DNA from 3 places in the Photobacterium kagoshimensis genome. Region 2 is predicted to be linked to each of the others. Evidence: predicted binding sites of a transcription regulator. Region 2 holds the regulator's gene; each other region holds the start of a gene.
What was found. Region 2 encodes CRP, which controls carbon source genes, mostly activating them, when cyclic AMP is high. Its sites were predicted from a motif close to TGTGANNNNNNTCACA; they were not measured.

Region 1 (7,822 bases), on a different contig from region 2:
ATTGTTACCCAGGTTTCTAAATCTTCTAGTGATTTAATTTTAGGGTTAATGATCAATTGTGGTGAAGCAAAGGGTTCACGCTGCAGTTGTACATCACGCATAAGCTCAAGTTGATCTTCATAAATGTGTGCATTTACAATCTTGTGGTACGCCTTACCTGCTTTTAAACCCGTAATTTGCGCCATTAAAGCCAGTAGGGTAAAGACTTGGATCTGATTGAAGTTAAGGCCAAGCGGCACATCACACGAACGCTGGTAGCTGGTTAGATAAAGCGTATCGCCCAGTAACGAAAAAGTATGGGTGTGCATACAAGGACGCAGGCAACCTAAGTCGAATTCGCCTAGGTTATAAAATGTCATGATTTCGCCACGGTCATCGATGCCTTTAGACAAGTTGTCGACAATTTTACGCAGCTGATCGATAGTCGTGCCATCAGGTTTTTGCCAACTACGTCCTTGCACACCATAGACTCGGCCCATGTCATCATGGCCTTTGCGGTGAGGGTTATTCAGCCATGCTTGGTTCTCGTTAGCATTCATATCCCAGGTTTTGGTACCTAATGCACGAAAATCTGCCGCATTATCATAACCACGTAGGTAGCCTAGCAATTCTGCAATCGCCGATTTCCAAAAACTTTTACGGGTAGTGATTAGTGGAAATTCATTATTGGCAACATCGAACGTTAAGTCAGCATTCACAACGGTTAAACAACGTTTGTTAGTGCGTTCGTTTTCAATCCAAACACCTTCGTCAACAATACGCTGACAGAGATCTAAATACTGCTTCATCGTTCTACTCGCTCGTCATTAAAACCGAAAGCATGCACAAGGCCTTTCAGCTACTCAAAAAAATTGTGGCCGATCTTACCAGAAATCGCGGGGCTTTTTTTGATGAAATACCATGTTCCCCAGAAAAGCAGCCATAAAAAAAGCAGCTCCAGTGAGCTGCTCTTTTCTTCTACCTAACAGAGATGTTATGCGGTTTTGCCTTTAGGCTGCATTTTATATGCCCACAGCATCATTAATAGACCACCGATCACCATAGGTAACGACAGAATTTGGCCCATACTGATCCAGCCACCAAATAAGCCAAGCTGGGCATCCGGTTCACGGAAATACTCCACAATAAAGCGGAAGCTACCATAACCAAACAAGAACAAGCCTGATGCCGCCCCTGCTGGACGTGGTTTGCGAATAAACAGATTCAAGATGATTAATAGCACTAGTCCTTCAAGGAAGAACTCATAAAGCTGTGAAGGGTGGCGTGGCAATGGCCCGCCCGTTGGGAACACAATAGCCCAAGGCACATCACTAACACGTCCCCATAGCTCACCATTAATAAAGTTACCTAAACGGCCAACCCCTAAACCGAATGGTACCAGCGGTGCAACAAAATCTGCCACGCCAAAGAAAGTACGACCATTTTTATGGGCATACCAGAACATTGCCGTGATCACCCCCAGCAGGCCGCCGTGGAACGACATGCCCCCAGTCCAGACTTGAAACAGATAAAGAGGGTTATCAAGGAATAAGCCAAAATTATAAAACAGCACGTAACCGATACGTCCACCCAGCACAACACCTAAAAAGCCAGCAAACAATAAGTCACTAACTTGTTCACGGGTCCAGCCACTATTAGGTTTATCGGCACGGCGGTTGGCTAGCCACATCGCAAAGACAAAACCGAGTAAATACATTAGTCCATACCAGCGAATAGCTAGCGGACCAATTTCAATTAATATCGGGTCGATATTAGGGAATGTAAAAAAACCTTGGCTCATTCAAGTTATCTCATTGTGTTGTTTATTGGGGTTAACCCATAAACATTTTGAAGCTGATAAAAAGTAAAAATACAGCAAATATTTTCTTTAATGTCGGAGTCGGCATTTTGCTCACTAAAGCAGCACCATGGCGAGTAGTTAGCACTGACGTCGAGACAATTCCCACTAAAGCGGGTAAATACACATACCCAATGCTCATAGGCGGTAATGCTTCATCACCTACCCCTGCTGCAATAAAGCCTAGCATACCAGCCACTGCAATAATTGCCCCAGCCAATGAAGCACTGCCAATGGCACGTCGCATTTCTAATCCATGCCAATTTAAGTAAGGCACAGTAAGTGAACCACCGCCAATACCCGCTAAGCTCGATACCACACCAATGATCCCGCCACTAAAAATACACTTAGTCGGACTTGGAAGGGTTCGCTCATGGGTTGAAAAGCGGATAGATGCCAACATTTGTAACGCCAAAAATAGCACTATTCCTGCAAAAATCTTCGGTAACAATTCAGCAGGCACTAGCTCTGCAATCATACTGCCACCCAGCCCACCCAGCACAATTCCCGGTGCCAACATTTTCACCGCTTGCAGATCAACGTTACCTAATCGCAAGTGATTGCGCGCCGATGACCCCGAGGTAAGCACAATACTGGCTAATGATGTTGCCAATGCGATATGCATGACCATCTCAGTGGGGATCCCCGCCTGCGGTAATAACCACACTAAAGCAGGGACCACTAATAAACCACCACCAATACCCAACAACCCAGCAAGTAAACCAACGACACTCCCTAGTGCCAAGCACATGGCAAACAGCCATAATGTGGATTCCATTTATTTACCCTACTTACCAGCACGAATAAAGCCGCCAAGACCTTTGTCTTCGACGAAACGAGTTGTTGTTGTTCTAACCTCTGTCGCTACCGATGACTGAAGCGCTAGCTGGGCCAACTTCGACATATCCTCAGAGGCTATCTGACGAAGGATATATTTAATCTTGGCGACATTACGGGTGTTCATACTTAACGAACGATAACCCATGCCCACCAGCAATAATGCCCCAACCGGATCACCTGCAAGCTCACCACACACACTAACAGGAATACCAAGTTGCTGGCTAGATACCAAAATATGCTGCAAAGCATGTAAAACTGCAGGGTGTAATGCATCATAGACATTCGCAACCCGTGCATTGTTCCGATCAACCGCTAATAAATATTGGGTTAAGTCGTTACTTCCCACCGAAATGAAGTCTACTTTGCCTTTTAATGCTGGCAGCTGATACAAAATCGAGGGGACTTCAATCATGATCCCTAACCGTGGACGATGTAATACCTTACCTTGATGCTGCGCGTGCTTACTCACTTCTTCAAACGCCCGTTCGATCAAAATAATCGCTTCATCAAGCTCTGCGATCCCAGAGATCATGGGCAGCAAGATGTCCATATTATCCAAACCAATACTGGCTTTTAGCATGGCCCTAACTTGAATAAGAAAAATTTCCGGATGATCTAAGGTAAAGCGAATACCACGCCAGCCAAGGAATGGGTTATCCTCTTCTATTGATAAATAAGGCAGCGGTTTATCGCCACCAATATCAAGGGTACGCATCACCACGGGCTTATTGGGGTATGACGCTAAAATGGTCCGATATTGCGCCGTTTGTTCTTCCTCTGATGGAAAACTACGTTGCAATAAAAAGGGAACTTCAGTTCGATAGAGCCCCACACCATCAACACCACGATTAACCGCGATACTGGTATCGGCACTCAAGCCTGCATTAAGGTGTACGTAAACACGCTGATTATCTTTGGTGACCGCACATTTCGCTAGTGCACTCTCAACGGTTTTATCTAATTCATTTTCTTCGCGTAATAAACGTCGGTATTCTTTTAAAACATGACGATTGGGGTTTACTAAGAAATCACCCCGGTAACCATCCACAACCACTTGGCAGTTATGGATTTTCTCAGGGATAAAATCGACCCCCATGATTGCAGGTATACCGAGTGCACGCGATAAGATCGCCGCATGTGAGTTCGCGGCGCCTTCTTGGGCGACAACCCCCGCTAATTTATCTCGTGGAATTGTCGCGAGCATGGCTGCGGTTAATTCCCGTGTAAGCAGTACACGCGGTTCATCCCACTTGTACTCGATAACGTCTTCATTTTGCAAAAAGAACAACAGGCGTTGACCGAGTTCTCGAATATCGTGCGCACGCTCTTTGAGATACGCATCTTTCATGTTGGCAAAACGGGTTGAATACGCTTCAACAACTTGACGAATAGCCCATTCAGCCTGATCGCCCGATGCCACTTTGGCAAACAAATCCTTACGTAGCATAGGATCATTAAGCAAGTGGCTGAACAGATCAAAAATCGCTAAAGTTTCTTTATGCAATTCACTGTCAAAGCGCTTACGCAAACGGCGAAATTCATTACTCGCCAAATCAATTGCAATCGTCAGCCGCTCTTGTTCATTCTCTAAGTTCAATGAAGAGGCAGGCAAGACATGTTCTAAACGTGGTTGGTTATCATCCCACCATGCTTTAGCCACCGCGACCCCTTGCGATGAAGCCGAACCAATTAAATGCAAACCATCGTGTTGATCTGGCCACATCCCCTGCGCTTTAGCATGGGCAAGGATCACCGCCAGCTGTGCCGCGAGCGTGACCATGAACGATTCTTCGCTTTCATCGAATTCGCGACGATCTTTTTGCTGAATAACCAACACACCTAAGACATTACGCTGGTGTGTGATAGGCGTGCCAAAGAAAGAACCAAAGTGTTCTTCGCCTGTACCAGGCAGGTGTTTAAACTGGGGATGTGATCGCGCATCGGCGATATTGATAGGCTCGGCTCGGCGGCCAACCAACCCGACTAAGCCTTCGTCAAAACCCAAACTGATATGATGGCGGGTTTTGACTAGGCCTTGTGTTGCCATCAAGGTGTATTCTTGACGTTTATAGTCAGCGATATACACCGAACAACAATCGGTATGCATTGCCTGACAAGTACTGATCACCAACTGATCGAGCGCATCGATCAGGGTTTCAGCACTGGCAACTTTTTCTACAATTTCTCTGAGCTGTGTCAGCATAAGCTGTTTTGCGCCTTACTTTAGAGTGGGCATCAGCAAGCTTAACGGCGACCCTTGTGACGCTTCACTCTACGCTCTTTACGTTCCTTAAATGGCATCGCCATTGCGGCAAACTCTTTTAATGCGCGTCGATAAACATCACGCTTAAAAGACACCACCTGACGCACCGGATACCAATAACTGACCCATCGCCAACCATCGAACTCCGGCGTGCTCCCACGCTGCATATTCACCTTTGACTCATCGCATTCTAGGCTAAGCAAAAACCACTTTTGCTTCTGCCCGATACAAACGGGTTTCGAGTCCCACCTGACTAGACGTTTGGGTAATTTATAGCGCAGCCAATGGCGGCTGGAGGCTATGATCCTTACATCCTTTTTGGTAAGCCCTACTTCCTCATACAATTCTCGGTACATGGCTTGCTCAGGGGTTTCCCCTTCATCAATACCACCTTGTGGAAACTGCCAAGAATGTTGTCCATATCGTCGAGCCCAGAATACCTGGCCGTGGCTATTACAGATAACTATCCCGACATTAGGACGGTATCCATCGCCATCAATCACTAGACGACCTCAATTATAAATCTCTATTACAGCTGATTTTTTCATAGATCGCGCCAAAGGTTAACAAACATTCTAATTATTAACTGTTTTTTCCTACCTAGCACTCAGTTTCTGGATAACTCAATAACAAGGAATGTTTTATAAACAGCCAAGTGAGACATAACCCACATTTATTCACTTTTTCTGTGGATAGATTTGTGAAGAAGCACCTTTAACGTGAATAAAGTACCTTATCAGCGAGATTGGGCAATGATTAAAAAACAAACCAAACAAGGCAAAAACCAACTAAAAACATAATATTACAAGGAAGAACACATTAACAAACACGTAGAGTGAGTGACTAAAACATCAGCAAAAGCGGATCGGTTAAAGATCCACCAGTTATGAAATTATCCACACCATCAAGACCTCTTACCTGATAACAACCCCAGCATTCTGCCTAAAAAGCACACTAACCCCTGTGTATACATCCAGAGCTTGGCGCTGTGCTTTTTTTAATCAAAAGACCTGTGGATATCTTTTCGATATGATCCTAGCCCATATTCTTGGCTACCACTTTCTCCCTCGCAGCTACCCCCCCACATCTATTGACCCTCAGGCAACTAAAATGCAGGCAATAAAGCATTACTATCTACCGTTTGTTTGAAAATCAGATACCATAGCCAACATTCGCTTAAAAACACCTCAAACCAGACAACAGCCTTGTCCGCTAATCATCAGTTCATCGGTGGCTTATGATAAAATACTCACGTGACCTCACTGTTTAACCTAAAGTGGCTTAGTATGACGAGTATTTCCTCCCCCTTACCACCACAAACCGAACAAGAATTGCTTGAACGAGCACAAGCCTTAGCAGGACTCACGCTGGGAGAGCTGGCTGCCCAAGCGGGTCTAACTCCACCGCAAGATCTGCGACGTGATAAAGGTTGGGTAGGACAATTACTCGAATGGCACTTAGGGGCAAGTGCGGGCAGCAAACCCGTACCTGATTTTATTGAACTCGGGATCGAGCTAAAAACCATCCCTATTGGCTATCATGGTAAGCCATTAGAAACCACCTTTGTTTGCGTTGCCCCATTAATAGGCTTGCATGGTCTTAATTGGCAAAATAGCCACATTCGTCATAAATTAGCCAAAGTATTGTGGGTGCCTGTCGAAGGAGAGCGCGATATTCCCTTGGCTGATCGCCACGTTGGTTCGCCCCTGTTATGGCAGCCATCACCAGAAGAAGAAAGCCAACTTCGTCAAGACTGGGAAGAATTAATGGACATGATCGTGTTGGGACAGGTCGAGCAGATCACCGCCAAACACGGCGAGGTATTACAGTTACGACCAAAGGCGGCCAACAATAAAGCGTTAACCGAAGCCTATGGTGCGAATGGTCAGCCAATCAAAACGCTACCTCGTGGGTTTTATCTCAAAACCCATTTTACCGCGGCCATTCTTGCCAAACACTTTATCATCTAGCCCTACCTCATTTTGTATCAGAGGATGATCCTCATGTCTTCGTTGCAGCGTGATAGCTGATTATCAGGTGAAAACTCATCGTAAGGATCGATAACACGTAAGATGACGGTATCGATCCCCAAAGGTTTCAAAAGATCGCCAATTTGCTCCATATTCCGAAACATTAGCATACCATCGGCATCATCTTTAAGTGGCACCAACTGGTGCTTAAATTCTATCTCCATCAAGTAATCGGCCATACCAGCGTGGCTCATCACCACGCATTTTGGCTGGGGCTTACCTGGCGATTTAAGCCAGTGCTTAAACTGAGTCAGTTGCATTTATCTGCATCCTTTCGACAGTGGCTAGATATAACTATGTGTCACATTCCCTCACTCAGCAAGTAAATGGCAGTCGACATCTGCATAAACTCTCGTTAAGTTAATAACATATACCCAGCCAACAAATGCCATTTCACTTGCATGCTAGGGTGGTACACCTAAGCACCTGTTGGAAAGTAGCAGTAAACAGCCTATTTGTTGGTACTTGCAGTCCAAGGAGGGCTAATGAAATATCACCGCATTCCCCATTCCTCACTCGAGGTCAGTAAAATTTGCCTTGGCACCATGACCTTTGGTGAACAAAACACAGAAAAAGAGGCACACAGCCAACTCGATTTCGCCTTTGAGCGCGGGATAAACTTCATTGATACTGCCGAGATGTACCCTGTTCCCCCCAATAAAGAGAGCCAAGGATTAACAGAGGCCTACATCGGCAATTGGTTAGAGAAAACAGGGCTACGCAGCAAGGTGGTATTAGCAACCAAAATTGCAGGGCCACGTAACCTTCCCTATATTCGCGATAATATGGCACTGGATCATCGCAACATTCATGATGCCGTTGATGCCAGCCTTAATCGCTTAAAAACCGATT
Region 2 (7,822 bases):
CATGATGCACTTTCGTGGCTGTAGTGGTGAGATGAATCGCCAAGCCCGAAGTTATCATTCAGGTGAAACCAGCGATGCGCGCTTTTTTATTCAATGGATTAGACAACAATTTCCTGACTCACCGCTATTTGCGGTTGGCGTGTCACTGGGTGGTAACATGCTAGTTAACTACCTTGCCGAACATGGTGATGACAGCGAGCTATGCGCGGCACAGGTCATTTCGCCCCCGTTAGATTTGGGCGCCTGCGCTGAGCGTATTGAGCAAGGCTTCTCTAAAGTCTATAAACAATACCTACTCAGCTCGATGAAAAAGAACATCAGCAAGAAGATGAACCTGTTGCCCGATGCGCTACCTTTAGATCAATCTGGTATCAATGCGATTAGCACCCTGCGCCAGTTTGATGATCTGGTAACTGCGCCGCTGCACGGCTATCAAGACGCCAGTGACTATTACCAGCGTTGCAGTGGCTTACAGCGTTTGCATCAGGTCACTGTGCCCCTGCGTATCATTCATGCCAAAGATGACCCTTTCATGACCCATGATGTTATCCCTTCACAGCCGCTCCCAGCACACATTGACTATCACCTGAGTCCTAATGGGGGCCATGTTGGCTTTTTAACGGGATCATGGCACAAACCCACCTTCTGGCTTGAAGCAACCGTACCCGCTTGGTTTACCCCCTATACCACGGCAACCGTAGGCACCAGCGAGCCGAGTAACGCCTGACACGGCAAGCTTTACTTGCCATCGACAACCTTAACCACTGATAATAATGTTATCAGTGGTTAACTCTCCCTAGCAGTAAGTGGTTGTTATGATTATTCCTTGGCAAGACATCGCTCCCGACACCCTCGATAACCTGATCGAGCACTTTGTTCTACGCGAAGGCACCGATTACGGTGAACACGAAAAAACCTTAGAACAAAAAGTCCAACATGTGCGCCAGCAGCTGGCCCAAGGGGATGCGGTTGTGATGTTTTCTGAATTGCACGAATCCGTCGATATTAAGCTTCGTCGAGATCTCAATTTCTAATACTCGACCCCGCTTACACTTGATCTAATCGCAACATCCTGTTAATAACTCATCGTTAATCTTAACGACAGGGTTTGTCATGTCTGCAAAACACCCCATCATTGCAGTAACAGGGTCATCCGGTGCGGGCACCTCGACCACTTCAGAAGCCTTCCGCAAAATGTTCAATATGATGAGCATCAATGCCGCTTGGCTCGAAGGCGATAGCTTCCACCGCTTTACACGGCCTGAAATGGATGTCGAAATTCGTAAAGCCAAAGAGCAAGGCCGTCATATCAGCTATTTCGGCCCCCAAGCGAACGATTTCCCGCAACTCGAACAGTTTTTCCGCCAGTATGGTGAAGACAGTAGTGGTAAATTCCGCCGTTACCTCCATACCTTTGATGAAGCCGTGCCTTATAACCAAATGCCTGGCTCCTTCACGCCATGGCAAGCACTGCCTGAAAATACCGATCTACTCTTTTATGAAGGTTTACATGGCGGGGTGGTCGACGGTGAAACCAATGTTGCGCAGCATGTTGATCTCTTGATTGGCATGGTACCAATCGTCAACTTAGAGTGGATTCAAAAAATTGTTCGTGACACCCGTGACCGTGGTCATTCCCGTGAAGCTGTGATGGAATCAATCGTCCGCTCAATGGATGATTACCTTAACTACATCACGCCACAATTTTCACGGACTCACATCAACTTCCAGCGCGTTCCCACAGTGGATACCTCGAACCCTCTCAGTGCCAAAGGCATTCCGAGTCTGGATGAAAGCTTTGTGGTGATCCGTTTTCGTGGGATCAAGAATGTCGACTTCCCGTATTTATTGTCGATGATCCAAGGTTCGTTCATGTCACGCCACAACACCTTGGTGGTACCGGGCGGGAAAATGAGCTTTGCGATGGAATTGATAATGCGGCCCCTGATCCAACAGTTGATTGAAACAGGCAAAATCGGCTAGCGTCAGATCAGAACCCGTGAAGCGATAGGCGACAAAAACGGAGACATTCACGTCTCCGTTTCATCACGCATCAACGCCTTGCGCATTCATCAATTTATGCCGCGATCACTTCATAGGAATGGGTCAGCTCAACCCCCTCACCTAGCATCAAACAAACCGAGCAATATTTCTCAAGTGAATTGGCGACCGTTTGCGCCACTAAACCTTCATCAAGATCATGTCCCGTCACGACAAAATGCAAATTCGCCGATGTGAAAATGCGTGGTGCCGTTTCGCGGCGCACCGAGGAAATTTGTGCTTCGCAGCCCGTGATACCTTGATCGGCAGATTGTAACCCATCTACTACATCGACCGAGCTACACCCCCCCGCAGCCATCAAAACTAACTCCATCGGGCTGGGTGCTTTTTCGCCACCGTTGCCGTCCATCACCACACTGTGACCCGAATTTGATTGGGCAAGAAATGTCATTCCTTCTACCCATTTCACACGTGACTGCATTGCTTTCTCCTTAGTGTTTTGGCGTCAATTCTGCATAATCTAACAACCGTGTGATCATGTGCACACTTATGAGTACAAAATGACGATTTCAGATAGATCAATATCAAGAAATGCCGACCGAAAAAAGTTAAACTCTCAATTAATTATTCAAGTGAGCTTGCAGCCCAGCGGCTGACTTAATATCCTAACCAGCGAGCAATTCTATTGTTAAGCCCAGACTGAAATTATAGGGATGTCGTTGTTGGGCAACAAACGCAGAGGAAGTTAGTAATATGGTTCCAGGTAAACCTCAAACAGATCCAACACTAGAGTGGTTTCTTTCACATTGCCACATTCACAAGTACCCATCAAAAAGCACTTTGATTCATGCGGGTGAGAAAGCGGAAACTCTCTACTATATTGTAAAAGGTTCTGTTGCTGTTCTTATCAAGGATGAAGAAGGCAAAGAGATGATCCTTTCTTACCTAAACCAAGGCGACTTCATTGGCGAACTTGGTCTTTTCGAAGAAGGTCAAGAACGTACAGCTTGGGTTCGTGCTAAAACACCTTGTGAAGTAGCCGAGATTTCATTTAAGAAATTCCGCCAACTTATTCAAGTAAACCCAGATATCTTGATGCGCCTTTCGGCACAAATGGCTAACCGCCTTCAAGTAACAAGCCAAAAAGTGGGTGACCTTGCATTCTTAGATGTGACAGGCCGTATTGCACAGACGCTACTAAACCTAGCGAAACAACCTGATGCAATGACACACCCTGATGGCATGCAAATCAAGATCACTCGCCAAGAAATCGGTCAAATCGTGGGTTGTTCACGTGAAACCGTTGGTCGTATCTTGAAGATGCTTGAAGAGCAGAACCTGATTTCTGCACACGGTAAAACTATCGTGGTATACGGTACTCGTTAATCTGTTGATTCATCGAATATCGCTAAGAAAAAGCCGCTTTTGCGGCTTTTTTCATATCTGAAGCAGCCATACCTCTCACGTATATCTAAATCCAAATTTGCTAACCTTGTCACTGAATCTTCACTTGCTAACCCCGCCACCTTTGCTACATTGTGCATAACAGGCGTTAGGGTGATACCACCAAGAATTCAGAACAATAAGCACAGTGGACTTTACGATATGGATATCGAACGTTTTTCTCCGTACAACACCAGTTCCCGACCACCAACCGCGATTGCCCCATTACCGACCACGGTCGAAATGACAGGCTTTAGTGGTCAGCGTCACTTTCTCGAGCAGCACATTTCATTGGCGAATACACCACAGCGTCAAGAAGGCTCGCAGTGGTCACCGCCCTTAGAAAGCCTGTATTAATACAACGCCAGATAGCACAAAGGCCATGCTATCAACATGGCCTTTTGCCGTGATACCCATACAGATTTTGCTGTGGTGTCATTGTCAGTCAAACCGCGCTTTAGCTGTCTGTACTTTCAAATATTTTATCGGCTGATGCGGCAACAAATCCGGTATAAATTTCACCATCGGGTTGCGAGTAACGCTTGGCAAATTCATAAAAACCACCGGGGATCGTTTTCACACCATCTAAAAAGGCCACAGGCACTTTATCTGCCATGGTTGAAGACTGCTCAAGCATCTCTTCTGGGCTGCCTTTCACTTCACCGCCCGAGGCATTGATCGCAAAGCCATTATGCGCCAATAAGTGGTTCACCTCAGCCACTTCGGTAAATTGTTCAAGCTGATTAATACTAACCGTAAAATGATTAGCACCAAAGCCATGCGCCGCTAACCAACCCGCATATTCACTTTCTGCAGCTAACATCTCATAGGTATCATAATCAATGTCCCACAGGCGGCCGCCATATAAGAAAGCGGGATCTTTCATCGCTTGCTCAGGCACTTGATCAACCAGTCCACGCACCGCGTGCTGCAGTAGCGAAGAACACTGACCCACCAACAACTCACTAATAAACACTTTCGGCGCCTCAGGGTTGGGGTGCTCAAAATGCTCGGCGTAGAGTTTTTTAGATTCAAAATGATAGGTACCGCAAGGTTTGTAACCAATCGCAATAAACGGCGCCGCCAACACGTCTAGCCCCACTTTAGGCAAGTTAAATGTCCGCAAGGCAATATGGTCATTCAGTAAAGGCTCATCCTCCGTCAGCAGCGTATGCACCTGATCGGCTGACGGGCACAGACGTTGAATATAGTCTTGCCATAGGTTGTTAAACAGTTGCTCTACTCTTTCCATGTTGAGATGCTCCCCGCTGATGATAGATGTAGAAGTGCCCTGATTCGACCTAATCAGTATGGCACTTCTTTTTTAGTTTGATGGTGTCTGCACAACTTGCTTACAAAGTAATACCTGGCGATAGCTGTGCAGGTAGCTCAGCTTGTTCACCCTCCATCGATGCCATAGGGTAAGCACAGTAGTCAGCAGCATAGTAAGCACTCGGACGTAAGTTACCTGATGCGCCAGGGCCCCCAAATGGCGCATCCCCGCTCGCACCAGTCAGCTGACGGTTACGGTTCACTATGCCTGCTCGGATATGATCAATAAAATATTGCCACTCACTATCATCGGTGGAGATCAAGCCTGCCGATAAGCCATAGCGGGTATTATTTGCCAAGGTAACGGCTTGGGCTAAGTCGTCGTAACGCACGACTTGCAATAATGGGCCAAAGTATTCTTCATCAGGCAAGTCAGCAATGGCACTCACTTCAATGATAGCCGGTGAGACAATCGCCCCTTGACCACGTTTTGCTTCAAGCAGGACCTCCCCACCCAGGCGCACCAAATTGGCTTGCGCGGCAATAATGCCATCAGCGGCTTGTGTTGAGATTTGCGGCCCCATAAAAGGCTGAGGATCAGCAAATGGCCCATCAATGCGTAGCTGCGCGGTTGCTTTGACTAAACGCGCAACAATGGCATCACCCACTTCACCTTTCGGCAAATACAAACGACGGGCACAGGTACAACGCTGGCCAGCGCTAATGAACGCGGATTGAATAATGGTATAAACTGTGGCTTCAACATCCCCATGGGCATTTGAGATCACCATGGGATTATTACCGCCCATCTCCAATGCCAACATTTTACCGGGTTGCCCTGCAAATTGGCGATGAAGAATGTGCCCCGTATTCGCACTCCCCGTGAACAGCAAGCCATCAATCCCTGTTGAACTCGCCAGCGCTTCACCGGTTGGGCGCGAACCTTGCACTAGGTTAATCACACCAGCGGGTAAGCCAGCTTGTTGCCATAGCTTCATGGCCACTTCCGCCGTTTTAGGCGTTAATTCAGATGGCTTAAATACCACAGTATTGCCCGCCAATAATGCAGGAACGATGTGGCCATTGGGTAAATGGCCAGGGAAATTATACGGCCCAAAGACCGCCATCACGCCCAATGGCCGATGACGGAGCACGGCCGTTGTCGCCCCTGCCACTTCTTTTTCTTTATGGCCTGTACGCTCATGGTAAGCACGTAACGACAGTCCAATCTTACCCACCATAGCCCCGGCTTCGGTGCGGGTTTCCCACAAGGGTTTCCCCGTTTCTTCCGCAATGGTGGTGGCAATATCTTCGCTGTGCTCTTTGAGCAGTTCAGCATACTTTTCAACAATGGCCTGACGCGCGTCAAGCGAGGTATGGCGCCAACTCAATAAGGCTTCACGAGCACTTTTCACCGCAAGTTCAACTTGGTCTGCGGTTGCCGCTTGTCCCTGCCAAATCATTTCTGAATTGAAGGGGTTTAACGACTGAAAAGACTCACCAAGACCCGCTACCCACTTCCCTGCTATCCAATTCACTGCGAATGATTGTGCCATGATATTCCCCTTATCTTATTGTCCTATTAAGCGAACCATGTCGCCTTGTTGTAGCTGTAACGCTGTCGCCATCGCAGGTGAAACAATCGCAATATTACGTTCTCCATCAACCGCGACTTTTCCAACCGTAGCTCGAAAATTTTCAAACAAGGTATTACTGATCAAGTAATCATGCGAGCTACTGTGCTCGCCAATTTCAACGCGACAGCGTAAAGAATGGCGCACCGATTCAATATTGCGAACCTCACACTCCACCATAGGGCCTGCATCGAAAATGTTCACATAGCCACGGCAGGTAAACCCTTCTTGCTCGAGTAACCGCAATGCAGGGGCTGTGTTGTCATGCACTTTACCAATCACAGCTTGGGCTTCTTCGCTGAGCAAGTTGACGTAAATCGGCAACTTCGGCATTAAGTCAGCAATGAAGCCTTTCGCACCAATCCCCGTTAAGTAATCGGCATAGGTAAAATCAATCGAAAAGAAATGCTCTTTTAGCCACTCCCAAAACGGAGAATGTCCCTCGTCATCAGAGACGCCGCGCATCTCAGCAATCACGGTTGGTGAGAAACGGTGAGCATGTTCGGCCATCATCAAAAATCGCGCTTTAGACAACAGGCGACCATTGAGACCTTTACGCCACTCAGGACGTAAAAATAACGTACAGAGTTCACTGTTGCCTGTGTAGTTGTTACCAAATGTCAGCAACTTCACCACGTTATGAACATCCAAACGACGTGAAGCGTGGACCACAGTGCTCAAGTGATACGTATAGAAAGGGGTATCTAAACCAATGGCAGCTTCTATCCCAGTTGTACCTGCCACTTCACCCGTCTCAGTATCTTCCGCGACCATCAAGTAGCCTTCGGTACCAATTTCCGTTACCTCTTTTGCAAAACTCTCTTCTGAGTGTGCAATACGATTACGAAGCATGCCTTCGTTAACAGGCAGTGAAGTAAAACCATGACCAGATTCTTCCGCGCAGCGCATAAGCGCCGGGTAATCTGTTGCAGTAATAGGACGAATAACCAGCATCGAACTCCCTCCTGATGCAGGTAGCGATCATGTCGCTAACTTAGTGTTGGAAATAACTTCGCCAATGTAGGGGGCGAAAAGTTACAGCTATCAAGCTCCTGCCAATGGCTGTAGTCAGTTATAAGCGGGCCAGCCGCTATGCTCTCGCTCAGCGAGAGAGAAAAGACGTGCAATGCATGGGCACTGCACGCGTCTAACCATATTTTTGAATTACCTTGAGGCGACGACCTCGACACCCATTACGCGTTGTACAGTTTAGCAATCGCCACTTCTAAACGGGCTAAACCCAAATCAACCTCTTCTTTGCTGATCACTAACGATGGTGTAAAGCGCACTACATTAGTACCCGCGACAAGCACCATCAAACCTTCTTCACCCGCCGCTAACAAGACATCACGCGCACGACCTTGCCACTCATCATTCAAAGCGGCGCCCAGTAATAGGCCTTTTCCACGTACTTCAGCAAAAATAGGGTATTTAGCATTGATGGTGGCGATACCATCGCGGAACCATTGCTC
Region 3 (7,822 bases), on a different contig from region 2:
GAGAACGCGATGACTCAGAGTTTTTCGCTGAATACGTACCTTGAGCAATTAGCACAATTGGTCAATATTGATTGTGGTAGCCACACCCCTGAGGGGATTGCGAAAGTAGCAGATGTGCTTACCCCTATGTTTGAAGCTATTGGTTTTACCGTTACTCGCCATCAACCCCACCCAGACTCTGGACCATGTTTGGCTATTACTAATAAACCCGACGCAGAGCATTATGATGTGATGCTAAGTGGCCACATGGACACGGTATTTCCCGTTGGTACTGTCGCTGATCGCCCGATGACTTTTGATCAAGAAAAAGTCTATGGTCCCGGCGCGACAGATATGAAGTCAGGCATTCTGAGCGCACTTTATGCATTACAAGCGCTAACTGACGATGAACGTTCCCGCCTTGCGATTGTAGTTGTCTTAAACTGCGATGAAGAAATTGGTTCTATTTACTCGCGTGAGTGGCTTGAAGGTTTTGCACGTAAGAGCCGCCAAGTGCTTGTTTGTGAAGCATCGCGCCCAACAGGTAACTTGATCCGTTCGCGTAAGGGCAATGCTAAGTACGAAATTGAATTCCACGGTGTCGCTTCCCATGCGGGCTCTGCATTGGCTGAAGGCGTGAATGCAATTTATGAACTGAGCCACTGGTCATTAGCGATTAAAGACATGGTTAACCTTGAAACGGGCACCACGATGAATGTGGGTGTCATTGAAGGTGGCATGGCTGTCAATGTAGTGCCAGATTACGCAAAAGCGACGGTTGACCTGCGTTTCTGGAACACTGATGAAGCAGAGACGATCCACGAGAAGCTATTAACAATGGCTGAAACGCCGTTTGAAGCTGGTGCGAGTGTGACGATCAATCGAGTTACTTTTAAGCCTTCAATGCAGCCATCAAGTGACACTGAAGCCTTGATTAAGCTTGTGAGTGAAGAAGCTGACAAGCTGAATATCGTGTATGGTTGGGAAGATGCTGGTGGCGGCTCTGACGGCAACTTTACTGCAGCTATTGGTACACCAACGCTTGATGGCTTTGGTCCTATGGGGGCAGGCTTCCATAGTGATAAAGAATATCTACTGATTGACTCCATTGCACCGCGCATTGAGTTGTTAGCAAATACATTACGCCGATTGTAAAATTGAGTCTTAGTTAATAACGAAAGCCAAAACTGAAAAGTTTTGGCTTTTTTATTGCGTTGCTGCTTGACCTTAGACTTAACTCCAAGGTTTATATTCATTGCCAGAACAACCATTCATACCGTCAGTAATGTTTATTTCGGTATGAAAGCATTAAGGAGATGCGCCATGTGTGCTCAATGTAACAGTAAGAAAACTCATATCCATACCACGAAAGCAACTACAGGCAATGCAACCACAGTTAGCGTTGAAAGTGCGGTTGTAACAGATTGTTGTGCAACTGCAGCGGATCATTCTACAAGTTGCTGCAATTCTTCTGATTCAAGTGAAGGCGATGATGGTGGTGATGTAGCCTCCTCAGGCTCCATAATCAACCAACCTTTAGCAGGTAAATCGATGGCGAAATTTAAAGCATTCACCGTAGCTGAAAAAGCGGACTCCTCCTCCGTATTGGATGCGCATTCAAGTGTGACCGAACAGCATAGTCATGCTGCTGAATTGTCACACTCTCATCAGAAAGTAACGCAACAAAGCAGTGACGCCTCTGGTTGCTGTAGTGCTGGGCAATGCTCGGTGAATGCGGATGTATTGAATGATGAAGGGGATGAAGCTGCAATCGCCAAAGACGCGGAGCATAGCCAGCGTTGGAATATTTTAGGCATGGACTGCCCAAGCTGCGCCGCCAAACTTGAAAAAGCGGTGATGAGTATTGCTGGTGTTGAGCACGCTAAAGTGATGTTCGCCACTGAAAAGTTGGTGGTAAGCAGTGCATCTCCGATGGCTGATAAAATCGAAGCAAAAGCAAAAGAAGCAGGCTTTCGTTTAATTGGATCAAAATCAGCCGCGATAGAAGAACAGCCGAGCTTTATTCAACAACATTTCCCTGTGATTGCGATTGCATTAATGATGCTTGCTTCATTTGCGATCGATAGTCAGTCTGAGTTTTACGGCCTAATTGCTTTCTCGGTTACGACGGTCTTAGGGCTGATACCTATTCTGAAAAAATCGATCAGTTTAGCGAAATCAGGCTCACCATTTTCAATTGAAACCTTAATGTCAATTGCGGCATTAGGTGCGCTTTACTTGGGCGAAACCGCAGAAGCGGCAATGGTCCTGTTACTCTTCTTGCTTGGCGAGCAGCTCGAAGGTTACGCAGCTTCTCGTGCTCGAAGTGGTGTGAAAGCGCTGATGGATCTTGTGCCTGAAGAAGCAACACTTGTAAAGCCAAACGGTGAACGATCTAAAGTCGCTGTGGATAACCTAAAGAAAGGTGATGTGATTGAAGTTGCACCAGGTGCTCGCTTACCTGCCGATGGTATTGTATTAGATATTGCAGCAAGTTTTGATGAAAGTGCATTAACAGGAGAGTCGGTTCCTGTCGAACGCGCTCCTGGTGATAAAGTGATGGCTGGTTCATTGGTTGCAGATAAAGTGGTGCAGCTAACGATTGAATCAGAACAAGGTGATAATGCTATCGACCGTATTCTTCATTTGATCGAAGATGCAGAGTCACGTAAAGCACCATTAGAGCGTTTCCTGGATAAGTTTAGCCGTTGGTATACACCAGCAATGATAGTGCTTGCGGCCTTAGTGATAGTTATTCCACCTATGTTCTTTGGTCAGTCTTGGGATGTGTGGTTGTATAAAGGCTTAACCTTGCTGCTGATTGCTTGTCCTTGTGCATTGGTTATTTCAACGCCTGCAGCTATTACCTCTGGCTTAGCGGCTGCGGCTAAACGAGGCGCATTAATTAAAGGTGGTGCAGCGCTTGAACAGCTTGGCCATATTAAAACGGTCGCGTTTGATAAAACCGGTACTTTGACCGAAGGTAAGCCAGTGATGACAGATCTGGTGAGCTGGGAAGGTGATGAATCAAGGCTATTGCGTCAAGCCGCCGCAATTGAAGCGGGATCGCTACATCCACTTGCCATGGCGGTAATTAAAGCGGCAGAGCAAAAGGGTATTGTAATCCCAGAAGCTAAGCACCGTGAAGCATTGGTGGGTAAAGGGATTCAAGGTGAAGTGGATGGCGTCATGATCTTGTTATGTGCCGCTGATCGTTTGCCAGAGAGTGTGTTACTCAGCCCTGAACAGCAACAAACAGTTGATGAGCTTGAAGCTCAGGGTAAAACGCTGGTGGTTGCGATGCGTGATAGCGTGCCTGTCGGTGTTATCGCTTGGCGTGATAATCTGCGAGATGATGCAGCCAAAGCAATCATCGCACTGAAAGAAATCGGAGTGGGTGCCGTTATGCTAACGGGAGATAACCATCGCGCCGCCAGTGCCATTGCGGCGGATATTGGGATTGATTACCGTGCAGGCTTACTTCCAGCCGATAAAGTATCTGCTGTGCGTGACATGAATGAAATTCACAATGTTGCCATGGTGGGTGATGGTATCAATGATGCACCAGCGATGAAAACGGCTTCGATTGGTATTGCGATGGGAGGCGGTACCGATGTTGCGCTAGAAACTGCAGATGCAGCTTTAACACATAACCGTGTATCTGAATTGCCGAATATGATTGTATTGTCGCGTGCAACGCTTGCGAACATTCGTCAAAACATCGTACTTGCATTGGGTTTAAAAGGCGTTTTCTTGGTCACGACTTTACTCGGAATGACAGGGTTATGGGTCGCCGTTTTAGCTGATAGTGGTGCGACTGCTTTGGTGACATTAAATGCATTAAGGCTGCTTCGTTTCAATCCTGATAAATAGTGAAGTGCATAACCAAGGTATTTTTTGGTTAAATTATCAGCGTTATTGGTCGTTCATTGACTAAAATAAACCGCAGCTTACGGAAATGTAGCTGCGGTTTTTTTGTGATCCTTGCCAACCGCAAACGATTTTAAGTGATGGTGATCACTGTTTGCTGAGAAATGAAAACAAGGCGATTTTGCTTAACGTGACAACAATCACTAAAAAGTGCGATTTGTTGGGCTATCGTAAGAACATGCTTTTGAGAGTGAAACTTGCTGAGTATGGCTCTTAACGTACCCTATGAGTAAAGTGTTCTGGCAACCCTACACAGAATGCAATAACGATAAAAAGGATATCAATATGTCTGACAATAATGTTTTCCACTTAGGTGTTAACAAAGCGGATCTTAACGGTGCTGAACTAGCGATCATCCCTGGTGATCCAGCTCGCGTTGAAAAGATTGCCAACCTAATGGATAACCCTGAGTTTCTAGCAAGCTCTCGTGAGTACACCGTATTTCGCGCGAAACTTGATGGTAAATCAGTAGTAGTTTGTTCGACAGGTATTGGTGGTCCATCTACGTCGATTGCTGTAGAAGAGCTAGCACAACTTGGCGTACGCACTTTCTTACGTGTTGGTACAACAGGTGCTATTCAGCCGCATATTAACCCTGGCGACATGATTGTGACCACAGGTTCTGTTCGTCTAGATGGTGCTAGCCTTCACTTTGCCCCAATGGAATTCCCAGCAGTTGCAGACTTTGAGGTTGCAACTGCAATGAAAGCAGCATGTGACGCTGATAACGCAACAGTGCATACAGGTGTGACTGCATCAAGCGATACTTTCTATCCTGGTCAAGAGCGTTACGATACATTCACAGGTCGTGTTGTTCGTCGTTTCCAAGGCTCTATGGATGAGTGGCAGCAAATGGGCGTGCTTAACTTTGAAATGGAATCTGCAACGCTATTAACTATGTGTGCAAGCTCAGGCCTACGTGCTGGTTGTGTTGCGGGCGTTATTATCAACCGTACTCAAAAAGAGATCCCAGATCACGCAACATTGAAAGCGACAGAAACACGTTCAATCAAAGTTGTGGTTGATGCTGCCCGTCGTATGCTTGCTGAATAATATTTCCAAAATGAAGCTTTGGCTTCTACACGTCTAAAGCCACCTTCGGGTGGTTTTTTTATGGCTGCTATTTAGTGTTTGAAAGAGTGATAGCGGGAGTGGGGTTCGAACGAAGACCTAAGTGTTAAACTTTCTGGATATTTTCACTGTGAATGTATCAAGGTGCATATTTATCTATAAAATTACGTTTTTTACACTTACTTACATTTGCTGGAAGGGGTTAATTGCACTTTATATTTACTTAAATCAAAAAAGTTGAATGTTTTTCTCTTTTTGCTGCCTTTTTCAACGTTTGGTGGATTGATCTTGCCGTGATCATCCATTAGAATTCGCCGCGCATTACAGATGCACACATTTTTTAATATTTATTACTTTTTTTGAACTACTCCTGTAGGGGAACTCAATGTCTACAAAACTAGCTAACCCAGCGCCTTTAGGTTTGATGGGCTTTGGTATGACTACCATCCTTTTAAACATCCACAATGCGGGTTTCTTCCCTGTTGATTCAATGATCCTAGCAATGGGTATCTTCTACGGCGGTCTTGGTCAAGTGCTAGTAGGCATGATGTGTTTCAAACGTGGTGATACGTTTGGTACAACAGCATTTACTTCTTACGGTCTATTCTGGCTAACACTTGTTGGTTTGATGGTTATGCCAAAAATGGGTCTAGCAGCAAGCCCTGCACCTTTCATGGGTTGGTACCTACTACTGTGGGGCATCTTCACTGGCTTCATGTTCATCGGTTCACTTTGCTACCCACGTGCTAAGCAATTCGTATTTGCTTCACTAACAGTACTATTCTTCCTGCTTGCTGCTCGTGACTTCACTGGTAGCGCGCTAATCGGCACAATCGCTGGTTTTGAAGGTATCATCTGTGGTGCAAGTGCAATCTACTTCGCTATGGCACAAGTACTGAACAACGAATTTGGTCGTACAATTCTGCCTGTTGGTGAGAAAAAAGTAGCGCAAGCAGCACCGCTTAAAGCTGCAGCTTAATCGCGCCTGATTGATGAAAAAACCTCGCTTAGGCGAGGTTTTTTTGATCGTCTAGAATAGAAGTGTCTCAGCATCATCTTCTAGACGATAAGGAATCAGTATGGCACAGCGATATGCAGCGATTATGGGGGCACTCATAGCAGACGCTGCGAGTATGGGCTCTCATTGGATCTATTCTCCCGAGCGAGTGAAATCACTTTTATCTCTTCCTAATTTCCCTTTTATTGAACCTAGCCCCGACCATTATAAAGGTGTTGATGGTTACTATGCGCATGATAAGTTGGTTGCAGGTGAATCGACGATCTATGGGGAGTGGCTTGCGCTCTACATTCGTTTACTGAGTGATCCTACGATTAGCACTCACCATATCCAGCAGCATGTCTTAGAACACTTCGGCCCAGGTGGAGAATTCATTGGCTATGTCGATAGCCCAACGAAAGCGTTAGTTTTATCATTATCTTCACTAGATCCTGATGACTGGCCTGAAGATTCAGGCAGTGATGATGACCAAAATCCTGCTTTGTGTGCCATTCCTGCATTAGTTGCCTTAAAGTACCCCTCAGAAAAGCTTGAGCAAGAAATTGAGCGGATTGTCGGTATTACTCACCAAAACGAGACGGCACTGCAATGCGCAAAAGCATTTGCCTGTGCGTTAAATGAAGCGCTGCGTTCTCGTCGTATAGACCCAGTTCTTAATATATTAAAAATCAAAGCGCCTGAAGAAATACGAGAAAAGATAGAGCAGGTGAGGGTACTTAATGATGATGTTAATGATCTGAGCCACGTACTTACCATAGTGAACCAAGCCTGCCGTTTAGCGGATAGTTTACCGCTTACCGCGTGGGTGCTTAAAAACAGTAATAGCTATACTGAAGCGGTACTGAACAATATAAAAGCATCAGGCGATAGCTGTGGCCGAGCCATAATAGTTGGGGCGATTGCTGGTGCATGTTACGGCTTTGGCGATGAGAATGGTATTCCTATCTCATGGCTGACGACCTTACAAAATGGTGAAGCGATTGCGGAAGATATAGAAGCCTTATTGGCGGCTTCTGGAAACTAAGTGATTGCTCGCTTTTATAGGTTACAACCACAGACAAAAAAGGCTACTGAATCGCAAGATTCTGTAGCCTTTCATTTATCTAATCATCTGGTTATAACCTGACGATTAACAGATAACCTTGATTGCTAGACCACCTTGAGAAGTCTCACGGTACTTAGCATTCATGTCTTTACCTGTTTCCAGCATAGTCTCGATAACTTTATCAAGTGATACGCGTGGTGCAGATGCGCGACGTAGAGCCATGCGGGTTGCGTTAATCGCTTTAACTGCAGCAATACCGTTACGCTCGATACAAGGAACTTGTACCTGACCAGCAACAGGGTCGCACGTTAGACCTAGGTTGTGCTCCATTGCGATTTCAGCAGCCATACATACTTGCTCAGGGCTACCACCCATAAGCTCTGCAAGACCAGCTGCCGCCATAGAACAAGCAACACCTACTTCACCCTGGCAACCAACTTCAGCACCAGAGATAGAAGCGTTACGCTTGTATAGACCACCGATAGCACCAGATGCCGCGAAGTAACGCGTGTAATCTTTAGGGCCAACAGATTGGATGAACTTATCGTAGTAAGCCAATACAGCAGGGATGATGCCACATGCGCCATTGGTTGGTGCTGTAACTACACGGCCACCAGCTGCGTTTTCTTCGTTAACAGCGAAAGCGTACATGTTAACCCAATCAACAACTGTCATTGGGTCATTGCTTAGCTTTTCATTTGTCATCAGTTGTTGGCGAAGCGCTGCTGCACGACGAGGTACACGTAGTGGACCAGGCAGAATACCTTCTTCGTTCATAC

Region 1: rppH (RNA pyrophosphohydrolase) is a predicted target of CRP. The motif match lies at 5,597-5,612, and genes of this name have one in related genera.
Region 3: udp (uridine phosphorylase) is a predicted target of CRP. The motif match lies at 4,039-4,054, and genes of this name have one in related genera.

What each region holds. Positions count from the first base shown of each region.
Region 1 is NZ_JAKJSO010000023.1:87,476-95,297, reverse strand. Features, by position in the region: gene L4C35_RS19890 (thymidylate synthase) at 1-788, opposite strand, end outside; gene lgt (prolipoprotein diacylglyceryl transferase) at 974-1,780, opposite strand; gene L4C35_RS19880 (sulfite exporter TauE/SafE family protein) at 1,812-2,615, opposite strand; gene ptsP (phosphoenolpyruvate--protein phosphotransferase) at 2,625-4,880, opposite strand; gene rppH (RNA pyrophosphohydrolase) at 4,922-5,443, opposite strand; gene mutH (DNA mismatch repair endonuclease MutH) at 6,227-6,910, shown strand; gene L4C35_RS19860 (DUF6482 family protein) at 6,928-7,230, opposite strand; gene L4C35_RS19855 (NADP(H)-dependent aldo-keto reductase) at 7,456-7,822, shown strand, end outside.
Region 2 is NZ_JAKJSO010000012.1:133,044-140,865, forward strand. Features, by position in the region: gene L4C35_RS10005 (hydrolase) at 1-727, shown strand, start outside; gene L4C35_RS10010 (YheU family protein) at 816-1,034, shown strand; gene L4C35_RS10015 (phosphoribulokinase) at 1,114-1,983, shown strand; gene L4C35_RS10020 (OsmC family protein) at 2,078-2,482, opposite strand; gene crp (cAMP-activated global transcriptional regulator CRP) at 2,755-3,387, shown strand; gene L4C35_RS10030 (hypothetical protein) at 3,607-3,801, shown strand; gene L4C35_RS10035 (DUF1338 domain-containing protein) at 3,902-4,696, opposite strand; gene astD (succinylglutamate-semialdehyde dehydrogenase) at 4,797-6,272, opposite strand; gene astA (arginine N-succinyltransferase) at 6,288-7,304, opposite strand; gene L4C35_RS10050 (aspartate aminotransferase family protein) at 7,544-7,822, opposite strand, start outside.
Region 3 is NZ_JAKJSO010000008.1:614,406-622,227, reverse strand. Features, by position in the region: gene L4C35_RS03330 (M20 family metallopeptidase) at 10-1,134, shown strand; gene L4C35_RS03325 (zinc/cadmium/mercury/lead-transporting ATPase) at 1,303-3,852, shown strand; gene udp (uridine phosphorylase) at 4,195-4,962, shown strand; gene L4C35_RS03315 (acetate uptake transporter) at 5,366-5,959, shown strand; gene L4C35_RS03310 (ADP-ribosylglycohydrolase family protein) at 6,060-7,022, shown strand; gene L4C35_RS03305 (L-serine ammonia-lyase) at 7,128-7,822, opposite strand, start outside.